Regions from separate parts of the Duganella dendranthematis genome, predicted to be linked through region 4. Evidence: riboswitches for the same ligand, from Rfam matches in the RefSeq annotation. Region 4 holds a riboswitch; each other region holds the start of a gene.
The links. Region 4 has a riboswitch for cobalamin ahead of HH213_RS19155 (TonB-dependent receptor). Riboswitches for the same ligand answer to the same signal wherever they lie in the genome.
Positions count from the first base shown of each region.

Region 1: linked by a shared signal. The riboswitch ahead of HH213_RS10000 (energy-coupling factor ABC transporter permease) and the one ahead of HH213_RS19155 (TonB-dependent receptor) in region 4 are both predicted to bind cobalamin.
Region 2: linked by a shared signal. The riboswitch ahead of HH213_RS14830 (TonB-dependent receptor domain-containing protein) and the one ahead of HH213_RS19155 (TonB-dependent receptor) in region 4 are both predicted to bind cobalamin.
Region 3: linked by a shared signal. The riboswitch ahead of HH213_RS17010 (TonB-dependent receptor) and the one ahead of HH213_RS19155 (TonB-dependent receptor) in region 4 are both predicted to bind cobalamin.

Region 1 covers NZ_CP051684.1:2,177,812-2,185,552, forward strand. The annotation lists gene HH213_RS09975 (sirohydrochlorin chelatase) at 1-551, opposite strand, end outside; gene cobM (precorrin-4 C(11)-methyltransferase) at 548-1,333, opposite strand; gene HH213_RS09985 (energy-coupling factor ABC transporter ATP-binding protein) at 1,330-2,196, opposite strand; gene cbiQ (cobalt ECF transporter T component CbiQ) at 2,193-2,927, opposite strand; gene HH213_RS09995 (energy-coupling factor ABC transporter substrate-binding protein) at 2,917-3,255, opposite strand; partial or broken gene HH213_RS10000 (energy-coupling factor ABC transporter permease) at 3,344-3,934, opposite strand; cobalamin riboswitch at 4,053-4,240, opposite strand; gene cobA (uroporphyrinogen-III C-methyltransferase) at 4,324-5,043, shown strand; gene uvrA (excinuclease ABC subunit UvrA) at 5,170-7,741, shown strand, end outside.
Region 2 covers NZ_CP051684.1:3,260,108-3,267,848, reverse strand. The annotation lists gene cobT (nicotinate-nucleotide--dimethylbenzimidazole phosphoribosyltransferase) at 1-7, shown strand, start outside; gene HH213_RS14840 (adenosylcobinamide-GDP ribazoletransferase) at 22-804, shown strand; gene HH213_RS14835 (histidine phosphatase family protein) at 801-1,334, shown strand; cobalamin riboswitch at 1,329-1,557, shown strand; gene HH213_RS14830 (TonB-dependent receptor domain-containing protein) at 1,631-3,487, shown strand; gene HH213_RS14825 (FecCD family ABC transporter permease) at 3,545-4,567, shown strand; gene HH213_RS14820 (ABC transporter ATP-binding protein) at 4,567-5,340, shown strand; gene cobO (cob(I)yrinic acid a,c-diamide adenosyltransferase) at 5,337-5,942, shown strand; gene HH213_RS14810 (cobyrinic acid a,c-diamide synthase CobB) at 5,936-7,225, shown strand; gene cobU (bifunctional adenosylcobinamide kinase/adenosylcobinamide-phosphate guanylyltransferase) at 7,222-7,741, shown strand, end outside.
Region 3 covers NZ_CP051684.1:3,720,691-3,728,431, forward strand. The annotation lists gene HH213_RS16990 (hypothetical protein) at 1-70, shown strand, start outside; gene HH213_RS16995 (glycoside hydrolase family 9 protein) at 230-1,933, shown strand; gene HH213_RS17000 (class I SAM-dependent methyltransferase) at 2,043-3,587, shown strand; gene HH213_RS17005 (HoxN/HupN/NixA family nickel/cobalt transporter) at 3,686-4,477, opposite strand; cobalamin riboswitch at 4,575-4,793, shown strand; gene HH213_RS17010 (TonB-dependent receptor) at 4,939-7,035, shown strand; gene HH213_RS17015 (PepSY-associated transmembrane domain-containing protein) at 7,038-7,741, shown strand, end outside.
Region 4 covers NZ_CP051684.1:4,181,795-4,189,535, reverse strand. The annotation lists gene HH213_RS19175 (ester cyclase) at 1-284, opposite strand, end outside; gene HH213_RS19170 (SDR family oxidoreductase) at 387-1,133, opposite strand; gene HH213_RS19165 (hypothetical protein) at 1,134-1,466, opposite strand; gene HH213_RS19160 (thiol:disulfide interchange protein DsbA/DsbL) at 1,489-2,151, opposite strand; gene HH213_RS19155 (TonB-dependent receptor) at 2,260-4,230, opposite strand; cobalamin riboswitch at 4,300-4,470, opposite strand; gene HH213_RS19150 (DODA-type extradiol aromatic ring-opening family dioxygenase) at 4,581-5,387, shown strand; gene ylqF (ribosome biogenesis GTPase YlqF) at 5,473-6,396, opposite strand; gene HH213_RS19140 (OPT family oligopeptide transporter) at 6,546-7,741, shown strand, end outside.

The DNA.
Region 1 (7,741 bases), 2.0 Mb from region 4:
ACCTTCTCCAGGCGCGGCCAGGTAATGCCGGTGAACGCCAGGTCAACCAGTTCATGATCGCCTTCTTCCAGCAACCAGCGCGCCATCTTGGCCATTTCGCCATTGGCGCCACGGTCGGACGAGCCACGGCCCAGCACCACCACGCCGGTGGTGGTTGGATCCGGCATGTCCAGCGCGTTCATGGCCTTGCGCAGACGGCGCTTGAGGATCGCCAGGATCGGATCGCACGCGGTCAGGTGCGGCGCCAGCAGAATCTCGGTTTGCGGGCAAGCCAGGCGCGCCTGCTCGATCGCTTCCGGAATCTCCATCTTCACGTGACCGGCCGCGTTCAGGATCAGCGGCACCACCAGCACGCGGCGCGAACTGCGCGCGGCGCTCAGCAAGGCGGCATTCATCTCCGGCGGCGCAAACTCGATGAAGCACAACTCAATGCGCCAATCCGGACGCCGCGCGCGCCACTGCTCCGTGAATTCACGAATCTCCTGGTTACCGGAGTCCTCGCGGGAACCGTGGCCGACAATCAGGATCGTGTCCTTGGAAACTTGGTTCATGCGCTCGCCTTTCTGAAACGATGGGTAAATGTAGGGTCATACAACTTGGAGCGCGCCAGGGTTTCCCAGTGCAGCGCGCCCAGCGTCGGACTGGCGACGATCATCGCCTGGCTCGCAATGCCGGCCTCCCGGCACTTCTGTTTGATATCGGCCAGCGTGCCGCGGACGATTTTTTGTTCGCCAGGCCAGCTGGCCTTGTGCACCACCAGCATCGGCGCATCCTCGGCCCAGCCGGCGGCGCGCAATGCGGTTTCCACCTTGTGCATCAGAGTGATCGACAGGAAGATACAGATGGTGGTGCGGTGCGCTGCCAGGCTGGCGAGGTCTTCGCCCTCCGGCATCGGCGTGCGACCTTCCACGCGGGTGAGGATGACGGTTTGCGTCACTTCGGGCAGCGTCATGGATTCGCCGGCGGCGGCCATCGACGCCATCGCCGACGATACGCCCGGCACCACCGACCATTCGATGCCGGCGTCGGTCAGTGGACGCGCCAGTTCGATCAGCGCGCCGTACAGCGCCGGGTCGCCGGTCTGCAAGCGCACCACGGTGGCGTGCCGGCTGGCCTGATCGATCAACCATGCGGTCATGTCTTCCAGCGTCATGTCCTTGGAGTCGCGGATGGCGCAGCCGGGCGGTGCGTACAGCGTGACGGCGTGGTCGACGAGCGATCCTGCAAACAGCACCGCGCCAGCCTGCGACAGCAGCTTCTGACCTTTGACGGTGATGAGTTCCGGGTCGCCGGGACCGGCGCCGACGAACCAGATTTTTCCAAGGGTGGTCATGCAGTGATTACTCCTGATTGTTTGAGTGCGCGCAGCGTGCTTAAGGTATCGAGCAGGGCGTCGACGCTGCGGGGCGCCGGGCCTGGCGGCAGCACGCCGAGGGCCACCAGTTCCGCGTGCAGCGCCAGTGCGGCCGGTGGACGCTGGCCGGCCGCTTGCAGCACGTCGGTCTGCGCGGCTAGTTGCTGCGCGGGGCCGGAGGCGATGCAGCGGCCGGCCGCCATCACGTGGATGTCGTCGGCCCAGCGCAGCGCGAAGTCGATGTCGTGGGTGGACAGCAGGATGGTGACGCCGCGTGCGGCCAGACGGTCCAGCAGTGCTGTCAATTCGGTTTGCATGGGGGCGTCGAGGCCTGCCATCGGCTCGTCCAGCAGCAGCACGTCGGGTTCCATCGCCAGCACGCCGGCGATGCAGACGCGTTTTTTCTGGCCGAAACTCAGTTGGTGGACGGCGCGGCGCGCGTGGCTGCGCAGGCCTACCGCATCCAGTGCGGTGGCGACGCGGTGGCGCACTTCGTACTCGTGGAGGCCAAGATTGAGCGGGCCAAAAGAGACGTCTTCTTCCACCAGCGCGGAGAACAGCTGGCGGTCCGGGTTCTGGAACACCAGGCCGACGCGGGTGCGCAGCGCGGTCAGGCCTTTGCGGCTGTAGTCGAACGGTTGGCCTCTCTGGCGCAGCGTGCCAGCGGTGGGACGCAGCAGGCCGTTCAGATGTTGCAGCACGGTGGTCTTGCCGGCGCCATTGGTGCCCAGCAGGGCGTAGCGGCGGCCTCGGTGCAGCGTCAGCGTGCAGTCGTCCAGGCCCGCGCTGCCGTCGGGGTAAACGTGGCTGACGGCTCGCAGTTCCAGCAGCGGCGCGCTCACAGGCGGTCTCCCAAGGCGATGGCCAGCATCAGCGCGCCAGCCAACACGGAAAAGGTAATTTGGCGGCCAGCTTGCGGATAGGCAGCGGGCAGGAAGCGCAACGTGCCTTGGTAGACGCGGGCATCCGCGGCAGTTTGCAGGGCGGCGGCGCGTTGCCATACCTGAATCGCCATCTGGCCGGCCAGCAGCCCGGTGGAGCGCCAGGCCTGGCGCCAGTTGCGATAGCCGAGACGCGCGGTTTGCGCGGTGATGCTTTCGTCCCACGCCTGGCGCATGACGAACAGCATGCGGTAGCACAGGACCATCAGATCGAGCAGCAGTTCCGGTGTGCGCAGCTTGCGCAGCAGCGCGAGCAGGTCAGGCAATGGAGTGGTCAGCACGAGGCCGAGCATGGCGGCCAGCATGGCGAACGAGCGCAGCGCCAAATGCTCGATGGTCGGCAGCATGGTGGTCGTGAGGTTCCAATGGCCGTTAGCGTCCGGGCCAAACAGCATTGTCAGGCAGGACAGCAGCAGGAAGCCGAGCGGCGGCAGCGCGACCGCGATGTAGCTGCGCAGCTGCACGCGCGCGCCGAGCAGCGCGGCCAGCACCAGCATGGCCGTCAGCACGGCGAATGCGACCGGACTGCGCGCCAGCCACGCCGCGACAAAGCCCGCCAGCGCAAACAGCGCCTTGGCCGCAGGCGCCACATCGCGCCAGCGGCTGGCGTAAGCCGACGATTCAATCAGCACGTTGATCCTGCGCCGATGCGGCCTTCGAAACGCGTTCGCGGGCGACGGAGAGGCCGAGCCAGAAGCCGATCACGCCCGCGCCGATGGCAGCTTGCAGCGCGAACAGCAGCGACGCGATTTCATCACTGGCCGGTTCGAATACCGGCGCAAACCACGGCTTGTAGCCCGGTGCGATATCGCCGATGGCGCGCTGCGCGCGGTCGTCCGCACCGGCAAACAGCGCCGGCGCTTCCCCGCCCGGATTGGCCGGCGGCGCGCTTACCAGCCACAAAGGCAGCACCGTTAGCGCCACGATGGCCAGCCATACCAGCACCGTACGGGCCTTCATGCGCCCCCTTCCGGGCGCCCAGCATCATCACCGGCAGCGAACGCAGTTCGTGCGCGTTGAAACGCACCATGGCGTTCACCACCAGCACCGTCAGCAAACCTTCGCTGATGGCGATCGGCACCTGCGTCAACGCAAAGATGCCGGCAAATTTGAAGAACGACACGCTAAACCCGCCCACCGCCGCCGGAAACGCCAGCGCCAGTTGTACCGACGTGGTCACATACGTCGCCAGATCGCCCAGGCTGGCCGCCATGAACACCGCCACCGAGCGTGAAAAGCCCATCGCCGCCACCGCGCGCAGCACGCCGTACGACACGAACGGCCCCACAATCGCCATCGAAAACACATTGGCGCCGAGTGTGGTCAGGCCGCCGTGCGCCATCAACAGCGCCTGGAACAACAGCACCACAAAGCCTACCGGCACCATCGCCACCGGGCCAAACAGCGCCGCGCCGAGGCCCACCCCGGTCGGATGCGAACAGCTGCCCGTCACCGACGGCAGCTTGAGCGCGGACAGCAGAAACGCGAACGCCGCCGCCACGCCAAGCAGCATGCGGCGTTCGGGATGCGCCTGCAGGTCGCGGCCGATGGCGCGCAGGCCCCAGGCCAGAAAAGGTAAGGAAACGGCTGCCCAGCCGAGCGCGTGCGCTGGCGGCAAAAAGCCTTCCATGATGTGCATTCGAAACCTCCCGTCGAATGGGCTGGATGGACACCAAGGCGGGAGCAGAGAGGACGGTCGACGAGGGGCGTGGGACAGGCGGCCGGGGTCGACAGCGGCTTCCCGTGACCCCGGGGAATGGTGCTGGACTTTTTGGGCCGGTATTCTGGCTCGCCTTCATCCTTCTCCGTGTCTTCCCGCGTGTGACGGCAGTGACGTGTAGACGGAGTCGTCTGGCTTACAGCAGCGGGGGCTGCACCGGATTTACACCGGTTTCCCGTTTAACGCCTTTACAACAAATGGCGCACCCAAGGGTCGCATCTTACACTAGCCGCCGGACGCGTGCCAAGCTAAACCCAAACCGCCCCGCAGCCGGTATCATTCATCCTGAATCGTCAAAAAGGGAATGTATGGCAGCGCTGGGGAAAGTCTATTTGATCGGAGCAGGGCCGGGAGCGGATGACCTGATCACCGTGCGCGGTGCGCGTCTGCTGGCGCAGGCCGACGTGGTGCTGTACGACGCACTGGTCACGCCTGAAATGCTGGCCCTGTGTGCGCAGGCCACGCTGATTTCGGTCGGCAAGCGCTCCGGCCAGCGCTCGACCGCGCAAACGCTGATCAACCAGCAACTGGTGGAATGCGCGCGGCAATATCAACTGGTGGTGCGTCTCAAGGGCGGTGACCCGATGCTGTTCGGGCGCGCCGACGAAGAGTTGCGCGCGCTGGAAGCGGAAGGCATCGAAGTCGAAATCGTGCCCGGCATCACCACCGCGCTGGCCGCCGCCGCCGTCACCAAACAGCCGCTGACCCGCCGCGGCGTGGCCCGCAGCGTCGCCTTCTTCACCTCCAGCACCGCACCGGACGAGCCGGACCATCCCGCGCTGCCGGAAACCGATACTCTGGTGCAATACATGGGTGGCCGGGAAGCAGCCGCGACCGCCGCGCGTCTGCTGGCCGAGGGCCGCCGGCCCGATCTACCGGTGGTGGTGGTGGAAAATTGCAGCCGCGCTGACCAGCGCATCCTGCGCCTGACGCTGGACGGTCTGGCCAACGGGCTGGATGCCGCGCAGGGTCCGGTGCTGGTGATGATCGGCGAAGCGCTGCAGCAACGTTCGCATCAGGCAAGTTGAAACGGCGCAAGAGAATACTGGTATTATGTACAGTGTTAGCCTGCGCACGCACGAACCAGCGCGCGCCCGGCGCAAGTAATCAAACCCGGCTATAGTGACGGGTTGACTCTAAAGGCCAAAAATCCCATGGAACAGATCCGCATCCGCGGCGCACGCACGCACAACCTGAAAAACATCAATCTTGACCTGCCTCGCAACAAGCTGATTGTGATTACCGGCTTGTCCGGTTCCGGCAAATCCTCGCTGGCGTTCGACACGCTGTACGCCGAGGGCCAGCGCCGCTATGTGGAATCGCTGTCGGCCTACGCCCGCCAGTTCCTGCAACTGATGGAAAAGCCGGATGTGGACCTGATCGAGGGCCTGTCGCCGGCGATCTCGATCGAGCAGAAGGCCACCTCGCATAACCCGCGTTCGACGGTCGGCACCGTGACCGAGATCCACGATTATCTGCGTCTGCTGTACGCGCGCGTCGGCACGCCTTATTGCATCAACCACCCGGACCAGGCGCTGGCCGCGCAAACCGTGTCGCAGATGGTCGACGCGGTGCTGGCCCTGCCGGCCGACACCAAGTTGATGATCCTGGCGCCGGTGGTGGCCAACCGCAAGGGCGAGCACTCCGACCTGTTTGAAGCGATGCAGGCGCAGGGCTTCGTGCGCTTCCGCGTGCAGAGCGGCACCCACGACGCCAAGATCTACGAAGTGGACGACCTGCCGAAGCTGAAGAAAACCGAAAAGCACACCATCGACGTGGTGATCGACCGCGTCAAGGTCAGCCCGGACATCAAGCAGCGCCTGGCCGAGAGCTTCGAGACCGCGCTGCGCCTGGCCGACGGCCGCGCCGTGGCCTTCGAAATGGACAGCGGCGCCACCCACGTCTACTCCAACAAGTTCGCCTGCAATATCTGCGGCTACTCGCTGCAGGAGCTGGAGCCGCGCCTGTTCTCGTTCAATAACCCGATGGGCGCCTGCCCGGAGTGCGACGGCCTCGGTCACATCGAGTTCTTCGATCCGAAGCGCATCGTCGCCTTCCCTAACCTGTCGCTGGCTTCCGGCGCCGTCAAAGGGTGGGACCGCCGCAACCAGTTCTACTTCGCGATGCTGTCCAATCTGGCGGCGTTCTACGACTTCGACCTGGATGTGCCGTTTGAAAAACTGCCGAAAGCGGCGCAGGAAGCAGTGCTGAACGGCTCCGGCAAAACCTCGATCCCGTTCACCTACATCAATGAGCGTGGCCGCACCGTGGTCAAGGAACATACCTTTGAAGGTGTGGTCAACAACCTGGCGCGCCGCTACCGCGAAACCGATTCGATGGCGGTGAAAGAGGAACTGTCAAAGTTCATCAACGAGAAAAAATGCCCATCGTGCGAAGGCGCGCGCCTGCGCATTGAAGCGCGCTTCGTCAAGGTCGGCACCGGCAAGCAGGAAAAGGCCATCTACGAGATCGCCGAGAAGCCGCTGCGCGAAACGCTGTCGTTCTTCGAGCAGCTGAAACTGAAAGGCGCCAAGAAGGACATCGCCGACCGCGTGGTGAAAGAGATCATCTCGCGCCTGCAGTTCCTCAACAACGTCGGCCTCGATTACCTGTCGCTGGACCGCAGCGCCGACACCCTGTCGGGCGGCGAAGCGCAGCGTATCCGCCTGGCGTCGCAGATCGGCTCCGGCCTGACCGGCGTGATGTACGTGCTGGATGAACCGTCGATCGGCCTGCACCAGCGCGACAATGACCGCCTGATCGACACCTTGCGCCACCTGCGCGACATCGGCAACAGCGTGCTGGTGGTGGAGCACGACGAAGATGCGATCCGCACCGCCGACTACATCGTCGACATGGGTCCCGGCGCCGGCGTGCACGGTGGCGAAGTGATCGCCGCCGGTTCGCTCAAAGACATCATGAAGAACAAGAAGTCGCTGACCGCCCAGTACCTGAGCGGCACGCGCAAGATCGAAGTGCCGTCCAAGCGCCACGTGGCCGATCCGGACAAGCAGCTGGTGATCACCGGCGCCACCGGCAATAACCTGAAGAAGGTCAACCTCAAACTGCCGGTCGGCCTGATGACCTGCGTGACCGGCGTCTCCGGCTCCGGCAAATCGACGCTGATCAACGACACGCTGTTCCCGGCGCTGTCGCGCCACCTGTACGGCTCACAGACCGAACCGGCGCCGCACGACACCATCAGCGGCCTGGAACACTTCGACAAGGTGATCTCGGTCGACCAGGCGCCGATCGGCCGCACGCCGCGCTCGAACCCTGCGACCTATACCGGTTTGTTCACGCCGATCCGCGACCTGTTCGCCACCGTGCCGACCGCAAAAGAGCGCGGCTACAGCGCCGGCCGATTCTCGTTCAACGTCAAGGGCGGCCGCTGCGAAGCGTGCCAGGGCGATGGCGTGATCAAGGTCGAGATGCACTTCCTGCCGGACGTCTACGTGCCATGCGACGTTTGCCACGGCAAGCGCTATAACCGCGAAACGCTGGAAGTCCACTACAAGGGCAAGAACATCACCGAGATCCTCGACATGACGGTCGAAGACGCGCACGAGTTCTTCAAGCCGGTGCCGGTCATCGCCCGCAAGCTGCATACGCTGCTGGACGTGGGCCTGGGCTACATCAAGCTGGGTCAGAGCGCGACCACGCTGTCGGGCGGCGAGGCGCAGCGCGTCAAGCTGTCGCTGGAACTGTCCAAGCGCGATACCGGCC
Region 2 (7,741 bases), 920 kb from region 4:
CGAGTAAGGCCGATACACAGCATGCACCAGCTACGCCTGTTCTTCACCGCGCTGCAGTTCTTTACCCGCCTGCCGATTCCACGCTGGGTGGGTTTCGATCCTGCGTGGCTCAACCAGGCCTCGCGCTATTTCCCGCTGGTTGGCCTGGTGGTGGCGCTGATCACTGGCGCGGCGTACGCGGTGGCTGCGTGGTTCCTGCCGGCCCCGGTGGCGGTGGTCATCTCCACCGCCGTCGGCATCTATGCCACCGGTGCCTTCCACGAAGACGGCTTTGCCGATATGTGCGACGGCTTCGGTGGCGGCATGACGCCGGAGCGCGTGCTGGAGATCATGAAGGATTCGCGCATCGGCGCGTATGGCGCCATCGGCACTATTTGCATGCTGGGCCTCAAGCTGGTGACGCTGTCCATGCTGCCGCCGCTGGCCGTCATCGGTGCGTTACTGGTGGCGCATCCCCTTTCGCGCCTGATGGCGACCTCGCTGATCTGGCGTCTCGACTACGCGCGCGCCGAAGGCAAGGCCAAGCCGCTGGCGCAAAAAATGCGCGGCACCGAATTCCTGATCGCCGCCATCACGTCCATCGTGGCGGCGCTGGTAGTCATTGAGTTGCGCTGGCTGCCGCCGGCCGCGCTGGTCAGCGGCGTGATTGTCGCCGCCATCGCCACCTGGTGGCTGGCGCGCAAATGCGTGCGCCGCATCGGTGGCTACACGGGCGACTGCCTCGGCGCAGTCCAGCAAGTCACTGAAGTTATGTTCTACCTGTGCGCGCTGGCCAGCTTCCAGCATGGCGCGCTGCCGGTATGAAGCTGATATTGGTCCGCCACCCGCAGCCGCTGGTGGCGCCGGGCTTCTGCTACGGCAGCACCGACCTCGCCATCGCGCCGGGCCAGCTGGAACAGACACTGGCCGCGCTCCAGCTGCCAGCCGGCCTGCCTATCTACTCAAGTCCCCTGCGCCGCTGCGCCGAACTGGCCGCGCGCCTGACGCCCACGCCACACTACGACAGCCGCCTGGTGGAGATGCACTTCGGCGCATGGGAGATGCAGCCATGGGACAGCATCCCGCGCGCCGACATCGACGCCTGGGCCGCCGACATGGTCCACTACCATCCCGGCGGCGGCGAAAGCGTGCTGCAAATGGCCGAACGGATCAGCGCCTTCTATAGAGACGTGCAGCGCCAGCACGCCCAGGCCATCATCATCTGCCACGCCGGCGCCATGCGTTTGCTGAGCGCCTGCCACGCCGGACTTCCCCCTGCGGCGATGGGGCTGCAAGCCGCGCAAGCCGCCCATCAAATTGCTTACGGCGCCACGTTGACCCTGAACCCCGTATAATGTCCGGGTTTTGGTGCTCGCGTGCCTGTCCAGGCGCGCAGTTAAACGGGAAACACGAAGCGATACAAAAACGCTAACGTGTGCTGCCCCCGCAACGGTAAACAAGTGTCGCAATCTTTGTTCAGCGCGACAAACCTCCTCCAGCAACCACTGTGCTACGGCATGGGAAGGTGAGGCGGTGCCACTTGTCAGCCCGGATACCGGCCAAACCAGGTGGAAGCGACGTCAATGCCGCGCTTCTGTTCACAATTGGCCCACGGGGACGTCGGCCAGTTGGCATTAATAGAAAACATATCATGACCCTTCGTATTTCCCGTCCTGCGACCCTGACGTCGCTGGCATTCGCCATGGCCGCCTGCTATGCGCACGCTGAACCAGTTACCGCCACCGACGCCGTTGTCGTCACCGCCACCCGCACGCCACAGCCGCTGGCCAACGTCATCAGCGACACCATCACCATCGGCCCTGAGCAGATCGCCGCAGCCGGCGCCGGTTCTATCGTCGACCTGCTGCAACGCCAGCGCGGCATCGAGATCGCCCGCAACGGCGGGGCCGGCACCGCATCCAGCGTCTACATCCGCGGCGCCAACAGCAATCAGAACATCGTACTGGTCGACGGCGTGCGTATCGGCTCCTCGACCACCGGCGCCGCTAACTGGAGCGCGATTCCGCTGACCGCCATCGACCATATCGAAATCGTCTACGGCCCACTGAGCTCCCTGTACGGCGCCGACGCCATCGGCGGCGTGATCCAGATCTTCACCAAGAAAGGCCAAGGCGCGCCGACACTGACGGCCTTCGCAGGCTACGGCAGCGACAAGACGCGCGAAGCCGACGCCACGCTGTCCGGCGCCACCGGCGGTGAGCATAGCTTCACCTACGCCATCAGCGCGGGTAAGGAAAAATCGGACGGCTTCTCGGCCACGCGTCCAGGCATCACCTCGTACAACGCGGACCGCGACGGCTACGACAAGGAAAACGTTTCCGGCCAGTTCGGCGTGCAGATCGCCCCAGGCTACGAAACCGGCGCGCTGTTCTTGCACAGCAAACTCGAATCGCAGTACGACAGCGGCGCTTCCGCCTACGATGTGCGCAGCAAGGCAGAATTGGAAACCGCCGCCGTCTATGGCAAGGCCAAGTTCCTGCCGAACGTCGACACCCTGCTGCAATATTCGGAAAGCCGGGACAAGGGCCAAAACTGGAGCAGCGCCGCCGCAGCCGGTTACTCGCGCATCGACACCAAGCAGACCGACATCACGCTGCAAAACGACGTGCGCATCGGCGCCGACGTGCTGCAACTGCTGTACGATCACCGCAAGGAAGAAGTATCGACCAACGGCGACACTGCGCTGAACCGCGACCGCACCACCAACGCGTGGGCCGCTTCCTACAACGCGCGCCGTGGCGCCAGCCTGCTGAACGCCAGCATCCGCCGCGATAACTCGGTGTACGGCTCGAAAAACACCGGCTCGATCGGCTACGGCTACGACATCACCTCGCAGCTGCGCGCCACCGCCAGCTACGGCACCAGCTTCCGCGCGCCGACCTACAACGAGTTGTATTACTCGGGCTACGGCAATCCAGCCAACAAGCCGGAACAGGGCAAGAATGCGGAACTCGGCCTGCGCTGGGATGACGGCGTCAATGCAGTCAGCGCCAGCTACTATCACAACCGGTTGACCGACCTGCTGGTCAGCACCACACCTTGCCCCTACGCCGGCTACAAATCCAGCTGCGTCTACAACGTCAACGAGGCGCTGCTGGAAGGCGTGACCATCGCCGGCGCGACCCGCGTGGCGGGCGTCAACCTGGCCGCCAACCTTGACCTGCAAGATCCAAAGGACGAGACCAGCGGCAAGCGCCTGGCGCGTCGCGCCAAAAAGCACGGCAACGTGACCGCCGACTACAGCATCGGCGCGCTGAAGACCGGCGTGGAGCTGGAATTCTCCGGCGACCGCTTTGACGATGCGGCCAACAAGAATCGCCTGGGCGGCTACGGTCTGGTGAATCTGTACGCCACCTACAGCTTCACGCGTGACTGGTCGGCGCTGGTCCGCTGGAACAACATCGGCGACAAGCAATACGATCTGGCGCGCTTCTACGTCACACCGGGTTCCAAGGTGTTTGCCGGACTGCGTTACGGCTACAAATAATGGTGTAACCTGCCGGGGTTGAATTCCCGTCCCGGCAGTTCTTTTTGAAAGCAGTGCATGCATTCTTTCTCCCGCAATCTGCAACAGCGCGCCGCCATCACCATGGCCGGCCTGCTGCTGTTCGCGTTTGCCGGCCTGATTTTTTCGGGCATGACCGGTTCGGTCCCTATTCCGTTTTCCGATATTCCCGCAGCGCTCAATGAGCTGCTGCATGGCCAGACCGCCTCGCTGGCGGCCACGCTGCTCGACCTGCGCCTTAGCCGCGCGGTGTCCGCTTTCGTCACCGGCGCCGCGCTCTCGCTGGCCGGCGCGATGATGCAGGCGCTGTTGCGCAACCCGCTGGCCGATCCCTATGTCCTTGGCTTGTCCGCCGGCGCCTCGGTCGGCGCGCTGGCCGCGCTGCTGTTCATGTGCGCCGCCTGGATGGTGGATGCCGCCGCATTCGGCGGCGCCGTCGCCGTCTCGATGATGCTGTATGTGCTGGCCCGGCGCGACCTGCGCGGCGGCACGGCGGCGGAAGGCGGCACCGCGCTGCTGCTGTTGACCGGCGCGATTCTGTCCTCCGCCTGCATGGCGATGGTGACGCTGATGCTGTCCATCGCGCCGGAGAGCCGCCTGCGCGGCATGGTGTTCTGGATCATCGGCGACCTGTCTGGCACGCAGATGCGCTGGATGCCATGGGTGGTGCTGATCGCCTCCCTGGCCTTCGCCCTGCGCAACGCGCGCGCCATGAACGTGATGGCGCTGCACGCGGAAGCCGCCGCCACGCTGGGCATCCGCGTCGGCGCGCTGCGCAAAGGCCTGTTCTTCGTCTCCGGCCTACTGACCGCCAGCGCCGTCACCAGCGCCGGCAGCATCGGCTTCGTTGGCCTGATCGTGCCGCACGCCTGCCGCTTTGCGGTCGGTCCCGATCACCGCATATTGATCCCGGCCGCCACCATCGGCGGCGGCACCTTCCTGATGCTGGCCGATACCTTGGCCCGCACCGCCATCGCGCCGCAGCAGCTGCCGGTCGGCGTGGTGACCGCGCTGATCGGCGCGCCGGTGTTCCTGTACCAACTGCACCGCCTGCGCAAATGATGATCAGCACCCACCAACTTTCACTGAGCGCCGGCCAGCGCCAGCTGGTCAAGGATCTCGACTGGCAGGTGCGCGAAGGCGAATGCTGGAGCATTATCGGCCGCAATGGCGCCGGCAAGAGCACCTTGATGCGCGCGCTGGCGGGGCTGCGTCCGCCGGAAGCCGGTCACGTGTCGCTAAACGGCCGTCCGCTGGCCGAATGGCCGCTGGAAGAACTAGCGCGCCAGCGCGCCTTCCTGGCGCAGAGCCGCAGCGACGCCTTTTCCTACAGCGTGATCGAAACTGTATTGTCGGCGCGCCATCCGTATCACGGCAACCGCTACTGGGAAGATAGCGACGATCACGCCATCGCCATCCAATCGCTGGAAGCGATGGAAGTTGCCGAACTGAAGTCGCGCGACGTGCGTACGCTGTCCGGCGGCGAACGCCAGCGGGTAGCGATTGCCGCCATGCTGGCGCAGGACACGCCGCTGCTGCTGCTGGACGAACCGGCCAACGCGCTCGATCTGGCGCACCAGGTCAGCGTAATGAGCATCCTCGCGCGCCTGTGCCGCGAACAAGGCAAGACCGCCGTCATGATCGGTCATGACCTGACGCTGGCGCACAGCGTTTCCACCCACGCGCTGCTGCTGAAGGGTGACGGCCGCTGGCTGTCCGGCACACGAGAAGATGTGATGCAGGCCGGCCTGCTCGGCGACTATCTCGGCCACCCTATCGAAGCTATCCAGCACGGCAAGCGCACGATATTCATCCCCAAAGAGGAAACCCAATGAGCGACGACATCAACGAACGCCATCGCGTGCGCATGGAACGCAAGAAGGCGATCATCGACGCCAAAATCGCCGCCGCCGACAAACAGATCGGCATCATCATCGTCAACACCGGCAACGGCAAGGGAAAAAGCTCCAGCGCCTTCGGCATGGCCATCCGCGCCATGGGCCACGGCATGAAGGTCGGCGTGGTGCAGTTCATCAAAGGCGCTTTGCAGACTGGCGAGGAACGCTTCCTGCGCCGCTTCCCGGAGGAGATCAGCTTTCACGCCATGGGCGAAGGCTACACCTGGGAGACGCAGAACCGCGAACGCGATATCGACAAGGCGCTGCTGGCGTGGGAACAGGCGAAACTATTCCTCGCCGATCCCGAAATCGGCCTGGTGGTGTTCGATGAGCTGAACATCGCCCTCAAATACAAATACCTGGACGTCGATACCGTCATCAACGACCTGCTGGCGCGTCCAGCATTACAGCACGTGGTCATCACCGGCCGTGGCGCGCCACCGGAACTCATCGAGATCGCCGACACCGTCACCGAAATGGCAGTGGTGAAGCACGCCTTCAAGGCAGGCATCGGCGCGCAGGCGGGGACCGAATGGTAAAGGCACTGCTGATCGCCGCCGTCTCTTCGGGACAAGGCAAGACCACCGTCACGGCCGCACTGGCGCGCAAGCTGGTCCGGCTAGGCAAGCGCGTACGCGTGTTCAAATGCGGCCCGGATTTCATCGACCCGATGCTGCTGGAACGCGCCAGCGGCGCACCGGTGCGTTCGCTCGACCTGTGGATGGTTGGCCAGGAACTGTGCAGCCAGCAGCTGTCGCAAGCAGCCGTTGAGGCAGACGTGATCCTGATCGAAGGCGTCATGGGTTTATATGACGGCACGCCCTCTTCCGCCGACCTGGCGCGCGCCTTCGGCGTGCCGGTAATGGCGGTGATCGACGCCGGCTCGATGGCGCAAACCGCCGGAGCGCTGGTGCACGGCCTGCGCGACTACGGTCCAGTGGAGATGGCCGGCGTGATCGCTAACCGCATCGCCAGCGAAGGCCACGCCAAGATGGTGGCCACCTCGCTGCGCGACATTCCGCTGTTCGCCACGCTACCCAAACAAACGCGCTCGCTGCCGGAACGCCATCTGGGCCTGGTGCTGCCAGGTGAAGTCAATGATATCGACCAATTACTGGACAACCTGGCCGACCAACTGGCGTTTGACGAAACCGCGTGGAACCAGCTGCGTGAGGTGGACATCGCCCCGGCGCCCGCCGGCGAAGCGCTGCCTGCAACGCTGGCCGGCAAAACCGTCGCCATCGCGCGTGATGCGGCTTTCATGTTCCTGTATCCGGCCAATGTCGACATGCTGCGCGCGCTCGGCGCGACGCTGACCTTCTTCTCGCCGCTGGCCAACGAGCCGGTGCCGGCGCAAGCCGATGCGGTTTATCTGCCCGGCGGTTATCCTGAATTACATGCGGAACAGCTGTCGCAAGCCGCCGCATGGCAGGCCTCGATCCGCGCCGCCCATGCAGCCGGCACGCCCATCGTCGCCGAATGCGGCGGCATGATGGCGCTGGCCGATACGCTGGCCGACCAAGCCGGCGCAGTATGGAATATGGCCGGCCTGCTGCCCGGCGCTGTGGCAATGCAGCCACGTTTGGCCGGTCTCGGATCGCAAGGCCTGCCGACGCCACAGGGCGTCCTGCGCGGTCACACTTTTCACTACTCCAAACTGGAGACCAAAGTGGAGCCAGCGGCGTACACTGTCAAACATCCCTCCGCTATACAGGGCGAAGCCTGGTATCGCGTTGGATCGCTGACGGCTTCGTATTTCCACGCCTATTTCCCATCCAATCCGGCGGCAGTCGCCGCCTTGTTCTTGAGGAGTGAGACATGACACGTACACTGGTTCTGGGCGGTGCGCGCTCGGGCAAAAGCGCCTACGCAGAGCGCCTGGCCGCCGAATCGGGCAAGGAAGTGGTTTACATCGCCACCGCCACCGCAGGCGATAGCGAAATGGCGTCGCGCATCGCGCACCACCGCGCCGGCCGTCCCGCCGAATGGATCACCGTCGAAGAGCCGCTGGCACTCGGCAACCAGCTGCTGCGCTGGTCCTCGCCGGAACGGCTGATCATGGTGGATTGCCTGACGCTCTGGCTCAGCAACCTGCTGTTCAGCGGCGGCCAGGAATATCCGGACGTCGGCGCGATCGCGCTGCCCGCCCTGTTCCACGAACAGCAGGACATGCTGGCCAGCGCGCTGACCAAGTGCGCCAGCGACGTGGTGCTGGTGTCGAACGAAGTTGGCCTGGGCATCATGCCGATGGGCGCCGTGTCGCGCTGCTTCATGGACGAGCAGGGTCGCCTGAACCAGTCCGTCGCCGCCATCTGCGACCGCGCGGTGTTCGTCGCCG
Region 3 (7,741 bases), 460 kb from region 4:
GCGCCGTTCGGCCTCGCGCCGCAAGCACCGCGTCGCCCGCCGCAGCCGCAGCAGCACCGCGCGCAAGTAGCCGCCACCCGCGCGCCGGCAGCACCATCCGCCCGCCGGGCTGGCTGCTCCGGCAGCCGCAACCGCATGCTGCTGTCGCTTGACACCGGAATCGATTGCGCTGGCCGCCAAAGTACGCGATGATCCTCTGAAAACGATTTCAAAATAACAGAGGAGACCTATGCGACAAATCATCACCTTGCTGGCGCTGGCCGGCGCGGGCGTCACCGCCACCGCAGCCGACGGCATCAAACTCAACCAGCTCGGCTTCCTGCCCGGCGCCGACAAGGTCGCGGTGGTACCCGATGGCGCCGCGCGCGACTTCAGCATCGTGCGCGCCGGCAGCGACACCGTGGTGCAATCCGGCACGCTGGGCCAGGCCACTAAGGCCCCCGAGTCCGGCGACACGGTACGGCTGGCGCACTTCGCCAGCCTGAAAACGCCCGGCCGCTACCAGCTGCGCGTGGCCGGCTTGCCCGATTCGCCGCCATTCGAGATCAGCGCAAGCGCCTATCAAGCCGTCAACGCCGCCGCCCTCAAAGCCTACTACTTCAACCGCGCCGGCATCGCGCTGGACGCCGCCCACGCCGGCATCTACGCCCGCGCCGCCGGCCATCCGGACACGCAAGTGCTGATCCACGCCTCGGCCGCTTCGCCGGCGCGTCCTGCCGGCAGCCTCATCTCCAGCCCGAAAGGCTGGTACGACGCCGGCGACTACAACAAATACATCGTCAACTCCGGCATTTCGACCTACACGCTGCTGGCCGCCTACGAAGACTTCCCGGCCTACTTTCAGGCGCAGCGCCTCAACATCCCGGAAAGCGGCAACGGCGTGCCGGACATCCTCAACGAAGCGCGCTGGAACCTGGACTGGATGCTGACCATGCAAGACCCGGCCGACGGCGGCGTCTACCACAAGCTGACCAACCTCAAGTTCGACGGCATGGTGATGCCGGCGCAAGCCACCGCGCCGCGCTACGTGGTGCAGAAAACCACCGCCGCCGCGCTCGATTTCGCCGCCGTCATGGCCACCGCCAGCCGCGTCTACGCACCATACGATGCGGCGCTGGCCACGCGCATGCGCAGCGCTGCGCAGCAGGCGTGGCGCTGGGCCCAGGTCCATCCGCGCGACTACTACCGCCAGCCGGCCGACGTCGCCACCGGCGAATACGCCGACAACGACGTCAGCGACGAGCAGGCGTGGGCCGCCGCCGAGCTGTACATCACCACCGGCGACAATGCCTACTACCAGGCGCTGCACGCGCCCGAGCAGGCCATGACCGTGTCCGCGTGGAGCGACGTGCGCGGCCTGGCCTGGCTGTCGCTGGCGCGCCACCGCACGACGCTGGGTGCCGCCGCCGACCAGGCGCTGATCGCCAGCCGCGTCGACGGCCTGGCGCAGCAGCTGGCCGCCGCCTGGCAGCAATCGCCATACGGCATCACGCTGCAAAAAAAGGATTATGTGTGGGGCAGTAACGCCGTGGTGCTGAACCAGGCCATGGTGCTGCTGCACGCCTACCGCGTGAACGGCAAGCGCGCCTACCTGGACGCTGCCCAGTCCGGGCTGGATTATGTGTTGGGCCGGAATGCTGTCGAGCTGTCCTTCGTCACCGGCTACGGCACGCGTTCGGCGCTGCATCCGCACCACCGGCCGTCGGTGGCCGACGGCATCGCCGCGCCGGTGCCGGGCTGGCTGGTGGGCGGTCCGCAGCCGGGCCAGCAGGACCAGCAGGGCTGTCCGCAGCCGTATCCGTCGGCACTGCCGGCGCGTTCATACCTGGACCACGCCTGCTCCTACGCCAGCAACGAAATCGCCATCAACTGGAATGCGCCGCTGGTGTATGTGTCGGCCGGCCTGCAGGCGCTGACGCCGGCCGCTCCGTAATCTCCGCGCCAGCGACCGGGTTCCTGTTGGCGGAGTTCTAATGACTTTTTGGCAAAATTCAGTATGATGGAGGCTGCATCGGCATTCGAACCCGGGAAAAGGACAGCGCATGGATTGGACTTCTGGCTACGTTTCGGACATTGAATACACCTCGGGCTTTTACCGCGAACAAAGCCCCGCCTGGCTCAACTTCGTGTGCCTGCTGAACGGCATTGAGCCGGTCGATTTGCAGCAGCCCTTCACCTATTTTGAACTGGGCTTCGGCCGCGGCCTGACCGCCCAGCTGGTGGCCGCCAGCCATCCCAACGGCCAGTTCTACGCGGCCGACTTCAACCCGGCCCACGTGGCCGGCGCCAGCGCGCTGGCAAAACAGGCGCAGCTGTCCAACCTGACGCTGCTGGAAAACAGCTTCGAAGAACTGGCCCACGGCCAGGCCAAGGCCGCGCTGCCGCAGTTCGACTTCATCACGCTGCACGGCATCTACAGCTGGGTGACAGCGGAGAACCGCCGGCACATCGTCGACTTCATCGGCCGCTACCTGAAGCCGGGCGGCGTGGTCTACCTGAGCTACAACGCCATGCCGGGCTGGGCGCCGGCCTTGCCCTTGCAGCGGCTGCTGGTGGAATATGCCGACGCCTTCCCCAACCGCAGCGATGTGCAGATCAAGGGCGCGACCGAATTTGTCGGCCAGCTGGAGGCCGTCAAAGCCGGCTACCTGAGCGCCAATCCCGGACTCAAAGTCCGGCTGGACAGCCTGAAAACCGCCAGCCCGCACTATCTGGTGCACGAGTATCTGCACAAGCACTGGCAGCCGCTGTTTCATGCCGACGTCGCGCGCGACCTGGCGGACGCCAAGATGACGTTTGCCGGCCCGGCCGACCTGGCCTACGCCTATCCGATGGTGTTCCTTAACGACGAGCAGCGGCAGCTGATCGAGCGCCTGCCCCATCCGGAAATGCGCGAAACGCTGAAGGACTACCTGCTCAACACCAGCTTCCGCAAGGACGTCTTCGTGCGCGGCGCCCAGCACATCGGCGCGCGCCGCCAGAGCGAACTGCTGGCGCAAGTTGGCCTGGCGCTGACCGTGCCGCGCCCCGCCGCATCGGCCAAGATGAAATTGACGCTCGGCGAAGTGAATGGCCACGAGGCGCTATACAACGTCGTATTCGACACGCTGGCGCAACGCCCGCATACGCTGGCCGAACTCCAGCAATTGCCGGCGCTGGCGGGACAGAATATCCACGCGCTGGCGCAGGTGGCGGCCTTGCTATCGGCCTCCAACCAGGCGGTGTTTTACTTCCCTGTGCCGGACAGCGCCGATCACACCGCCGCCGCGCGCCTGAACGCCGCGCTGGCGGCGCAGACCCGATATGGCGACGAACACCAGGCGTTATGCGCGCCCTTGCTCAGCAATGGCATCGCGGCCAACTTCCTGGAACGGTTGTTCCTGGCGGCGATTCATCAGCAGGCCGAATTGACGCCGGAAAGCCTGGCGGGGGTGGCCTGGCAGATCATGGCGCCGAGCGGACGGCGCTTGCAAAAAGATGGCGTCACGCTGCAATCGGAGCAGGAAAATCTGGCGCTTCTGGAGATCCACGCCAAAGGCTTCCTCACGATCGGCCTGCCGCTGTGGCGCACGCTGCAAGTGCTGTGAAGCGAGGTCGCGTTGGCCTGTGCCTGATCTTCATATCGGCCCGCGCCTCCGGCAACCAGGGCCTCCTCGACTGGATCGCCGCGTTGCCGGACTTCTCGCTATTCCGCTGACGGCCGCGCGCCGCGCGTCCACGCGAAGGCATAAAGCGCCAGGGTCAGTGTCACCATGCCGACGCCCAGTAGTTCCAGCCCGTCCTCGGCCACTTGGCAGCGGACGCAGACCTTCGACATCAACAACTGCAAGCCGCTGACGGTGCACAGCACGATAATCGGCCAGCCGATGCGGTGGCGGAATTGCTGTATCGCCTGCTGGCCGGCGGTGACCGAGATGCGCGCGGTGGCGTAACCATCCAGCGCATCGGTGAACGCCATCCCCAGCACAAACGCGCCGGCCACCTGCAATGCGCTCCAGCTGCCGCCACCCAACTGGGTGGCGGCGTAACCCCAGGCCAGCGACTGCAGGATACTCTCCACGCCTAGCGCAAACAGCATGCCGATGCCGAACGCGGTCAACGGCCGCACCGCCGTCAATGGCGCCAGCAACCGCGCGCCGATGGAATTGACGCTGCGCGCCTGCATGGGCCGCAGCAAGGTGCGCGCATTCAGCGCCGCCAGCGCCAATAATAAAATCCCCGGCAGCCATTCCAGCCAGTCCATCGCATGCAGAAAACTGGAATCCGGCTGTAGCCAGACTGATGCCAGATCGGCCAGCGCCACGATCAGCAGCACGGTCAGGCCGTGGCCCAGCGCGAACAGACCGCCCATCCACGGCGCGCTGGCCGGCTGCGCGCGCATGGTCAAACCGTCGATGGCGGCCAGGTGATCGGGCGCCAGGCCATGGCGCAAACCAAGCAGCAAGGCCAGTTCGATTGTCGGAAGTGCTTCGTTCATATACAATCCTTAATGCAAGTTAGTTGCGTTAATTATAGAGCTGATCCGGTCCTGGCGCTTGGATGCCATGACAACGGCAAGGGCATTCGGGTAGAATTCGGCTTCATACGTGAATGGTGCCCTGCATGCTTGTCAGCTGCGGGGTGAAACGGGAAGCCGGTGACGCGCACGATTTGCATCGTGCGCCAGTCCGGCGCAGCCCCCGCTGCTGTAAGCCTGACGACGTTGACCGAACGCCACTGCGCATCGCGCGGGAAGGCAAGGACAGCGAAGGATGAAGGCCAGCCAGAAGACCGGCCAGTCACGATTAATGCGCCAGGCCCGGGGTGTGGCTTTGCCTGTTAGATGTTCGTCGCTCTCCGTATGCATCACTGCCATCGCACGCTTTGCCGCGTGTGTGTTGGTGCGCGCCTGCGTCTGCGCGACGGATTCCGCCAACCATTCATCATAGAGATGTTGTCATGACCGATTCCAGGCACTCCGCCAGTACGACCACCATTGCCGTTATTGTTTCCCTGCTGTGCGCCGCCGGCGCCTTTGCCCAACAGGCCGACGAGATGCAGACCGTCACCGTGCAGGGCACGTCCACCAGTCCCGCACTGGGACTGGCGCGCCAGAGCGGCACCGCCAGCCGCCTCAATCTGACGGCGCAGGAACTGCCGGCGAGCGTCGACATCCTCAGCGCCGACACCATGCAGGCGCGTGGCGACCTGCTGGTGAAGGATGCGGTCACCCGCAGCACCGGCCTGACCGACATCAGCTCACCCGGCAATGGCGTGGCCTATTCGGCGCGCGGCTTCACTGGCAACGGCTCAATCGCCTTGCTGGAAAACGGCCAGCGCCCGCAAGTCGGTTCCGGCACCGCCACGTATCCGGCCGACCCATGGGGTTATGACCACATCGAAGTGCTGCGCGGTCCGGGATCGGTGGTGTACGGCAGCGGCACCACCGGCGCCACCATCAACGCGGTGCGCAAGGCGCCTAGCCGTACCAGTTCATTTGAAGCGATGGCCGGCATCGGCGGCGGCGAAGCGGTACGCGCCGGCGTCGGCGGCACCGGCGCGCTGGGCGAACATGGCGCCTTCCGCATCGACGCGTATGCGGACCACAGCGACGGCTTTATCGACCGTGGCGACTCGCGTCACGGCAAGCTGCTGACCAGCGTGCATTACGCGCTGACGCCCGATCTCGACCTGGATATGCAGCTCGACCATCTGGAGCAAAAGCCGCAGCGCTACTTCGGCACGCCGCTGGTGAATGGTGGCTTGTCGCGCGCGCTGCGCGACCAGAACTACGATGTCAGCGACGCCGATATCCACTTCGTTGACGACAAGGCGCAGGCGCGCCTGACCTGGCGCTATTCGCCGGCGCTCACCATCAGCAACGAGCTGGCCTACATGAAGGCGCGCCGCAACTGGCGCAATGCCGAGTACTATCACTACGACGCCAGCGCCAATGTGGTCGAGCGCAGCGACTATATCGCCATCCATCACGATCAGGAACAGACCGGCAACCGCCTGGAAGCGCGCTGGAACAACGGCGCCAATCGCGTGGCGGCCGGCTGGGAAGCGGCCGTGATCAACTTCCTGCATACGAATAACTCGCCGTACGGCGGCTCGTCCACCGTGGCGCCGACCGGCTTCGATCCCGGCGTATTCGATAGCCCGGACCCGCTGCTGCCGAACTTCTCGACCCACACCGTCACCACCGCCTTCTATGTGGAAGACGCCTACAGCATCAACGATAGCCTGCTGTTGCTGGCCGGCCTGCGCCATGACCGTTACAAGGTTGATCGCGTCAGCCTGCTGGGCGCGGCCGGCTTCAGCTCGACGCTGCAAGCGAACGCCGCGCGCCTCGGCCTGACGTGGAAGCTGGCGGCTGACACCTCGCTGTACGGCCAGGTGAGCACCGGCAGCGATCCGGTCACCAGTTTGCTGTCGCTCAATCTGGCCAATAGCCGCTACAAGCTGACATCCGCGCGCCAGGTGGAGGCGGGCGTCAAGCAATCGCTGGCCGGCGGCAAGGCCGAATGGACGGCGGCGCTGTACCACATCAGCAAGGACGACATCATCACGCGCGATCCGACCAACCCGGCGCTGTCGGTGCAGGGTGGTTCGCAGACTTCGCGCGGCGCGGAAGTCACGGCCAGCGTCGCGCTGGCGCAGGCCTGGCGTCTGGAAGCAAATGCTGCTTACACTGATGCGCAGTTTGACCAGCTGCTTGAAGGCGGCAACCAGTCGCGCGCCGGCAATCGACCGTCCGACGTGCCGAAGGTGTCGGCCAACTTGTGGCTTAACTACCGCTATCGCGGTTGGCGCGCATCGGCCGGCGTGCGCTATGTCGGCGAACGTTTCATCGACAACGCCAACAGCCAGACAATACCTGCCTACACGACGTTCGATGGGTCGCTGGGCTGGAACTACAGCCGCAATGTGCTGGTGCAGCTTAACCTGCGCAACCTGACCGACAAGCTGTATGCCAGCACCTCGTACAGCGACAGCCAGTATCTGCTGGGCGATCGCCGCCATGCCGAGTTGACCGTGCAGTGGCGCTACTGATCATGGGCTCCTGGAAGCGTCAGCTGCACCTGTGGCACCGCTGGCTGGGCATCGTGCTTGGCTTGCTGGTGCTGCTATGGTTCGGTTCCGGCATCGTCATGATGTATGTGCCGTATCCGTCGCTGACGGAGCAGGAACGCATGGCGTGGCTGCCGACTATCGATGCGCGCCAGGTGCGGTTGAACGCGTGGGATGCGTGGCACGCCGCCGCGCATCCCAATCGCGCCGATGCCGCCGCGCCGGAGGCGTTGCCGGCCGAAGTGCGCATGACCACCGTCGCCGGCCGTCCGGCCTACCACTTCAAGGCCGACGGCCATTGGCTATCCGTCTGGGCCGATACCGGCCAGCCGGTGCAGGTCACGCCGGCACTGGCGATGGCCAGCGCGCGCAACGCCGCACCCGGCGCGCAAGCACTGTCGGCGGAGCTGATCGACATCGACCAATGGAGTTTCGGCAGCCTGCAACATCACCGCCCGCTGTACCGCGTCCAAGCAGACGACGCGGCGGGCAGCCTGCTGTACATCTCCAGCCGCACCGGTGAACTGGTGCGCGACACCACGCGCAGCGAACGCGCCTGGAACTGGGCCGGATCGGTGATCCACTGGATCTACTTCACGCCCTTGCGCACGCACGGCCAGCCCTGGCGACAGGTGGTGATGTGGACTTCGGGCGCGGCGCTGTTGCTGGTGATGCTCGGCATGGCGCT
Region 4 (7,741 bases):
AGCCGCACTGACACGAGGTCGCCATTCGGCACGACATGGGTAGCTTCCGCTTTCAGGTCCGGCACGGCGGCGCGAAATCCTTTTGAAGCTTGTAGCGGACCGTTGACGCCCTGCTCCCGGCCGGCCGGCAGCGTGCGGTCGATAAAGTCGGAGGACAGCGCTTGCCGCGCCAGCGCTGGGTCGCCGGTATTCCAGAAAGCCGCGTAGGTACGGGCGGCGTCGGTCACGGGGTCGGCGTGGGCCGCGCCAGCTGCCAGCAGGCTGGCAAAGATCAGAGCTTTCATGGTGCTTCCTTTCGTAGAGGGGATGCACCATTCTGCACGCGCACGCGCGGCCGGGGAATGCGGCCAGCGCTTGAAGCACTTTCAAGCTGTGATTGAAGATCGCTAGCGCGCGCCGGCCGCGTCGACGATGGCGCCGCTGACGTAGGAGGACTGTTCGCTGAGCAGCCACAGGATGGTTTCGGCGATTTCTTCCGGCTGGCCGCCGCGTCCCAGCGGCACGCTGGAGGCCAGCTTGTCGACGCGGTCCGCATCGCCGCCGCTGGCGTGGATCTCGGTGTAGATAATCCCCGGCCGCACGCAGTTGACGCGGATGCCTTCCGGGCCGACTTCCTTGGACAAGCCGAGCGTCAGCACATCCACCGCGCCTTTGGACGCGGCGTAGTCGACGTACACATTGCCACCGCCATGGCGCGACGCGCCGGACGAGACGTTGACGATGCCGCCGCCCTGTCCGCCGCGCGCGGTGGACATGCGCCGCACCGCCTCGCGGCTGCACAGGAAGTAGCTCAGGACATTGGTATTCAAAACGCGCTGCAGGCGCTCGGCCGACATATCGGCCAGCTTGCCCTGCTGTTCCAGCACGCCGGCGTTGTTGACCAGCGCCGTCAGCGGACCCAGTTGCGTGTCAGTGGTGGCGAACAGCCGCAGCACATCGGCCTCGATACCGACATCGGCCTGCACCGCGATGGCCTCGCCGCCCTCCGCCACGATCTGCGCGCGCAGGCGCTCGGCGGCATCAGCGTTGCTGACGTAGTTGATGCATACCGCATAACCGCGCCGGCTGGCCAACAGTGCGGTCGCGGCGCCGATGCCACGGCTGCTGCCGGTCACCAGGAGCACCGGCTTCATTTACTTCTCAGGGCTGAGGTGGGACATCGCATACGTCAGATGTTCCCACCAGTGATCGCGCGACTGCACGCTGCGCAGGCACTTTTTATCCAGCTCGGTCTTGAAGATCGGGTCGCGGCACTGCTTGGTGATCAGCGCATTGCGCTGGTTCTCGGCGTTCACCAGGGCCACGCCCATCCACAGGATCACGCCCAGGAACACAATCACCAGACTCCACGCCACGTGGTTGATGTAGGACCATTCAAACAAGGTCTCCAGCGCGGGCGAAGATTCCTTGTAAATCTTCATGACCTGCTGCTCGGCCTCTTCACGATCGTTGCGTGGAAATTTCATTGCCCTACCCGTCCTTCCTTGATTACTTTTTGCCGGCGCGTTCCTGCAGCGACTTCGCCACCAGGCTATCCATCACCGCAAACATCGCCGTATGTGCGGCCGCCGCCGAGGTCAGGCCATGGCCTGCCACGGCTGGCGAGGTGGTGTAACGGCCGTCGATGACCACTGCCGGCACACTATCGAGTTTATACTGATTTGCCACTTGCTGGCCGCGTTTCAGTTTCGTCTGCACGCCGAAGGAGTTGAAGGTCTCCAGGTACTTGGCCTTGTCCACGCCGTTCTTGACCACGAAGTCCAGCAAAGCCTGATCGGTGTTGAGGCGGTTGTGGTCGACGTGGATGGCGCGCAGGATTTTCTCATGCATGCCGTTGCCCAGCAGGTTCATCGACTCCAGCGTGTAGAACGCCTTGGCCTGCGGATCGTCGCCCATGTGCATGCGGCGGAACACGATCTTGTCGCTGTTCTTCTTGACCCACGCTGCCAGGTCCGGGTCCAGCGCGTTGCAGTGCGGGCAGTGGTACATGAAGAACTCCAGCACTTCAACTTTCTTGCCGGTGTCCGGCGCCGGGCCGTTGACCGAGTTGTAATCCAGGCCATCCTTGAAGTCGGCGGCGGATGCGCCGGCGGCAGCGGCCATAAAGGCGACGGTGGCAATCAGTGGACGCAGCAAATTGAGCAGACGCATAACTATCCTTCAAGTGTGAAATAAGTGGCAAACGCGGGGAGATTACCACTTTTCCAAGGCTTTGGCCGGGGTATTAAGCCAGCCTTAAGCCCTGCTTAGAACCGGGTTTTAAAACTCATAGCGGGCCGACAGTTTCAACTGGCGGCCATCGGCTGGATAAATCCCGCCCTTGCAGCTGAACGCCTGCGAGAAGTAATGCTTGTCCGCCAGGTTCTGGCCCGACACCGCCCACTCCCACTGGCCGAACTTGCGCGCATAGCGGGCGTCCAGCGTGGTGAACGACGGCATCTCGCCCGAGCAGCTGTTGTCGAAGTCCGAACCGTAGCGCTGCTTGTCCACCCACTGCGCGCCGACATCGGCGGTCTGGCCGCTGCCTGGGGTCCAGCTCAGGCGCGCGGTCAGCACGTTCTTCGGTACCAGCACCATTTCGCGGCCGTTGTTGGCGCCTTCGCGGAACTTGGCCTGCACGTGCTGATAGTGGCCATTGACGGTCCAGGCGGCGGCGATGCGCTGCTCAGCATCCAGCTCGAAGCCCTGGCGACGGGTCGGATCCAGGTTGGTGTTGGCGCCAAAGCCGTTCAATGTCGGATCGTAGAAGATCTCGTTGGTCAGGTTGTTGCGGAACACGCGCGCAGTGACTTTCTGCGTGGCGTTGGCGTAGCTGGCGCCGACTTCCGCATCATGCGACTGTTGCGCCGCCAGCGGCTTGTTGAACACCGGCGTGTAGGCATTTTCGTCCGAGTTGGCGACGCGGTAGCTCTGTCCCAGTTTGCCGTACACGGTCAGGTTCGATACCGGCATGTAGCTGGCTTGCAGCTCCCACGCGTTCAGGCCCTGCACCACGTTGTAGCCGGCGAAGGCCAGCGGGTCGACGAAGTCCTTGTCGAAGATTTCGCGGCGCACACCGGCCGAGATGCGACCTTCGTGTACTGGATCGAAGCGCAGTTCGTCGCGCAGGTAGATCGCCTTGGATTTCTGGTTGGCGTCAGCGGCCGAGTAGCCGGACTCCGTGGTGCGTTCCCATTTGATGAAATCGACGCCGGCCACCAGTTCATTGACCATGCCGTTGATCGCACCCAGCTTGCGCACGCGCGGCGAGAATTGCAGCTGCTTGCTGTCGTAGGTGGTGGTCGACGGGAAGCCGCCGAATACATAGGTCGATTCCACGGTCTTCTTGCGGTACGACAGATCGGCGGCGACATCATGGCCGAACAGGCGGTATTGGCCGGACACGGTCAGGCGGTCGCTGTCGAGCGAGCCGTTGTCGTCCGGGGTGTTGGTCTGACGCGGATTGGTCTTAAATTGCGCTTCGGTCAGCGAACCGGCAAAGCGCATGTCCTGGCGCGCGCCTTCGTAGCGGAAACCGATGCGGTCGAATTCATTGGCGTACCACTGCGCGCCGCCGCTAAAGTTGGTCTGCTTGAATTCATTGTTGTCGCGGTAGTTGTCGCTGCGCTGGTGGTCCAGTGTAGCGTCGGCGGCGAAGCCGTTCCAGGCCTGGGCGGCGGAGATGCGCGCCTCGCCCGCGTGGAACTGGCCGCCTTCGAGGAACACGCTGCCACGGCTGCTGTACTGGCCCGGACGCTTGGTGACGATGTTGATCACGCCGGCCGTGGCGCCGTCGCCGTACAACACGCTGGCGCCGCCGCGCAGGATTTCGATGCGCTCCACGGTGTCGATCGGGATGGTCGACAGAATGGCGTTGCTCAATTCATTTTCCGACAGGCGCACGCCGTCCACCACGATCACCATGTTCTGGCTGCTGTTGGTGCCGAAGCCGCGCAGATCGAGGCCGTAATCCGGGCTGCCGTCCAGGCTCTGGCGGCCGTACACGCCGCCGATCTTGCGGATCGCCGCGTTGACGTCGCTGGAGCCGGCGCGGCGGATCTCGTCGGCGCTGATGATGGTGGCGCCGATCGGCGCCAGCGACGGTTCGGCGTCGAAACGGGCGCCGGTGACGACAACCGACGTCAGGCCGGCGCCGGCGCCGGCATCGTCAGCCTGGGCGGCGAAGGGTACGGCGAAGCACAGGGAAACAGCGGCGGCCAGCAGGCGCGGGCGAAGTACGGAGGCGTTCATGGTTTATCATTTTCAAAAGAGACATCCGCCTGCGTCCCCGCAAGCTGGAAGTGTACGGAAGCCGCGCTGCGACCTCCCCCTGATCTGGCCGATATCCGGGCTGGCACGGCGATGACGCCGGCGTTACCGTTGCGGGGGCAGCACACCTTGGCCGGCGCTCGAAGGGCGACAGCGGCTTTGTGTTTCCCGTTTAACCTCACCTGCTTGCGCAAGGCGGGCACCAGAAGCCGGCATTATACGCCTGACAAGGCGCGCCATCGATCATTCAGGATTTCGATACGATCCATCTATATTTACCCCATTGATACGGGAGGCCGCCGTACTTATAGTGAAGGATGAAAGGAACTCCTATGACACTCCCTACTTATTTCCTGTCCCACGGCGGCGGCCCATGGCCCTTCATGATGGACCAGGTTGGCCATCTTTACGCCAAACTGGATGAGTCGCTGCGCGATATTCCGCGCCAGATCGGCGTCACGCCGAAAGCGCTGCTGGTGATTACCGCGCACTGGGAGGGCCGCGATTTCATGCTGTCGTCCTCGCCCAAGCCGCCGATGATTTACGACTACGGCGGTTTTCCGCCGCATACCTATGAAGTGCAGTACGCCGCGCCGGGATCGCCGGAGCTGGCGGCGCAGGTCAAGGAGCTGCTCGAAGCGGGCGGCCACACGGCGGTGCTGGATGACCAGCGTGGTTTCGACCACGGCACCTTCAGCGCGCTGTATCCGATTTATCCGAACGCCGATGTGCCGGTGGTGCAGCTGTCGCTGCGCTATGGCCTCGATCCGAAGGAGCATCTGGAGATCGGCCGCTTGCTGGCGCCGTTGCGCGACCAGGGTGTGCTGATTATCGGCAGCGGGCTGAGTTTTCACAATCTGCGCGCGTTCAATGCGGCCGGGGCGTCCGCTTCGCACGCGTTTGACGCGTGGCTACAGCAGACCATGGCGCTGCCGCCGCAGGAGCGGGCGGCGCAGTTGATGCAGTGGGAACAAGCGCCGGCTGCGCGCATGGCGCATCCGCGTGAAGAGCATCTGCTACCGTTGATGGTGGTGCTGGGCGCGGCGGAGCAGGAAGCCGCCGCCATGCCGTATCACGAGGATGCGTTTATGGGCGGCCTGGCCGTGAGCAGTTTCCGCTTCGGCCAGGCTGCGGCGTAAATTTCTGCACCGCACCCCGAACCGACGCGGGGTCTGACCCCGTACGGGGTCAGACCCCTGCTCTGCCCTGCGGGTTGGGTGCTAATTACGTACCGCGCTTGCCGTTGGCGGCGGCTTTGGCTTTTTCGGCGGCGATGGCGGCTTTTTCGGCGGCCTTCGCTGCCATTTCAGCGTCGTGCTGCTCCAGCCGCACGCGGCGCGTCTCCGGCGTCTCCAGCGAGATGCGGCCCAGGATGCCGCTGCGGTAGTCGCCCAGGAAGGTGTGCGACGCCTTCTCGTAATCCAGGTCGCCGCCCTTCTGCCGGAAGCCGCGCTTCATGCCGACGCCTTCCACCACGCCGATCGCGTCAAACGTTTCGATGTCTTTAAAGCCATAGCGCGCCACCAGCAGTTCCGGATAGTGCAGCAGCAGCTCGCCGGCCAGGAACTCCGCCACTTCTTCTTCAATCAGCGCATTCGAGCCGATCGCGTGGCTGGCTGCCAGCATCAGGCCATCGCTTGGCAGCGCGATCTTCGGCCACAGCATGCCGGGCGTATCGACCAGCACCGTGTTCTTGTCCAGGTACAGCTTCTGCTGCTGCTTGGTCACGGCCGGCTCGTCGCCCACCTTGGCCACGCGTTTTTTCAGCAGCGCGTTCATCAACGTCGACTTGCCGACGTTGGGGATCCCCATGATCATGATGCGCAGCGGCTTGGTCGGCACGCCGCGATGCGGCGCCAGCTGCTTGGCCAAGTCCGGAATGCGCGCCACGTCGGCCGGCTTCTTGGTGGTCATCGCATACGCGGTCACGCCTTCCTGGGCGTTGTAGTACGCCACCCAGGCCGCCGTGGCGGCCGGATCGGCGAGGTCGATCTTGTTGAGGATCTTCAGGCACGGACGCTGGCGGAACTTGCGCAGCTCCTCCACCATCGGATTGGTGCTGGCTTCGGGCAGGCGCGCGTCGACCACTTCGATCACCAGATCGGTGTTTTCCATCTGTTCCGCCGCCTTCTTTTTGGCGGCGTTCATATGCCCTGGGTACCATTGTATCGACATGCTCTGACCTTCAAAAACGTTCTGACAACCTGCTATTTTACCTGCTAACCAGCCCGGTATTCGTTTATCATGGGGCGCCTTACTTTCAAAATTATACAAACAACAACTCCGGAGTGCTGAAGATGAGCATAGCTGCACCGTCCAACCCGAAGGAAATCACCCTTCGCGGCATTATTCTGGGCATTCTGATTACGCTGGTATTTACCGCAGCCCAGGTCTACCTGGGTCTGAAGGTCGGCCTGACCTTCGCCACCTCGATCCCGGCCGCCGTGATCTCGATGGCCCTGCTGAGCGCATTCAAGGATGCCACCATCCAGGAAAACAACATCGTGCAGACCATCGCCTCGGCCGCCGGCACGCTGGCGTCGGTGATTTTCGTGCTGCCCGGCCTGTTGATGATCGGCTGGTGGGCTCACGTGCCGTTCTGGCCGACCTTTGGCGCCTGCGCCATCGGCGGCGTGCTGGGCGTGATGTACACGGTGCCGCTGCGCCGCGCGCTGGTGTCGCAATCGAACCTGCCGTATCCGGAAGGCGTGGCCGCCGCCGAGGTGCTGAAAGTCGGCATGGCCTCGCGTGCCGGCGCCGCTGAAGGCAAAGCTGGCCTGCGCGCCGTGATCTGGGGCGCGCTGACGTCGGCGCTGTTTGCCGCCGGCGCCGCCGCCAAGTTGCTGGCGGCCGAAGTGTCGATCTACTTCCGCACCGGCGCCGGCGCCACCGGCATCGGTGCATCGAGTTCGCTGGCGCTGATCGGCGCCGGCCACCTGATGGGCATCACGGTCGGTGTCGCCATGGGCGTCGGCACCATCATCGCCTGGGGCGTGCTAGTGCCGCTGATGACATCTCTGACGCCGGCCGCCGCTGGCGTTGATGCCGCCGGCCACGCGCTGGGCGTGTGGTCCAAGGAAGTGCGCATGATCGGCGCCGGCGTGATCGGCATTGCCGCCATCATCACACTGGCCGGCCTGGCCAAGCCTATCCTGGGCGGCCTGAAATCGGCCATGGACACCGCACGCAAAGCCAAGCTCGAAGGCGCCGTGCTGGACCGCACTGAAATGGATATGCCGATCTTCGTCGTCGGCCTGGTGACGCTGATCGCGCTGGTGCCGGCTGGCTGGCTGCTGGCCAGCTTCCTGCAAGGCGGCCCGCTGATGTCGCTGGCCGTGCCGCTGGTGGCGGTGGGCGTCGGTTATATCCTGATCGCCGGTATCTTCGCCGCCGCTGTCTGCGGCTATATGGCGGGCTTGATCGGCTCGTCGAATTCGCCGGTGTCCGGCATCGCCATCCTGACCATTCTCGGCGCCGCGCTGAGCGTGGGCTT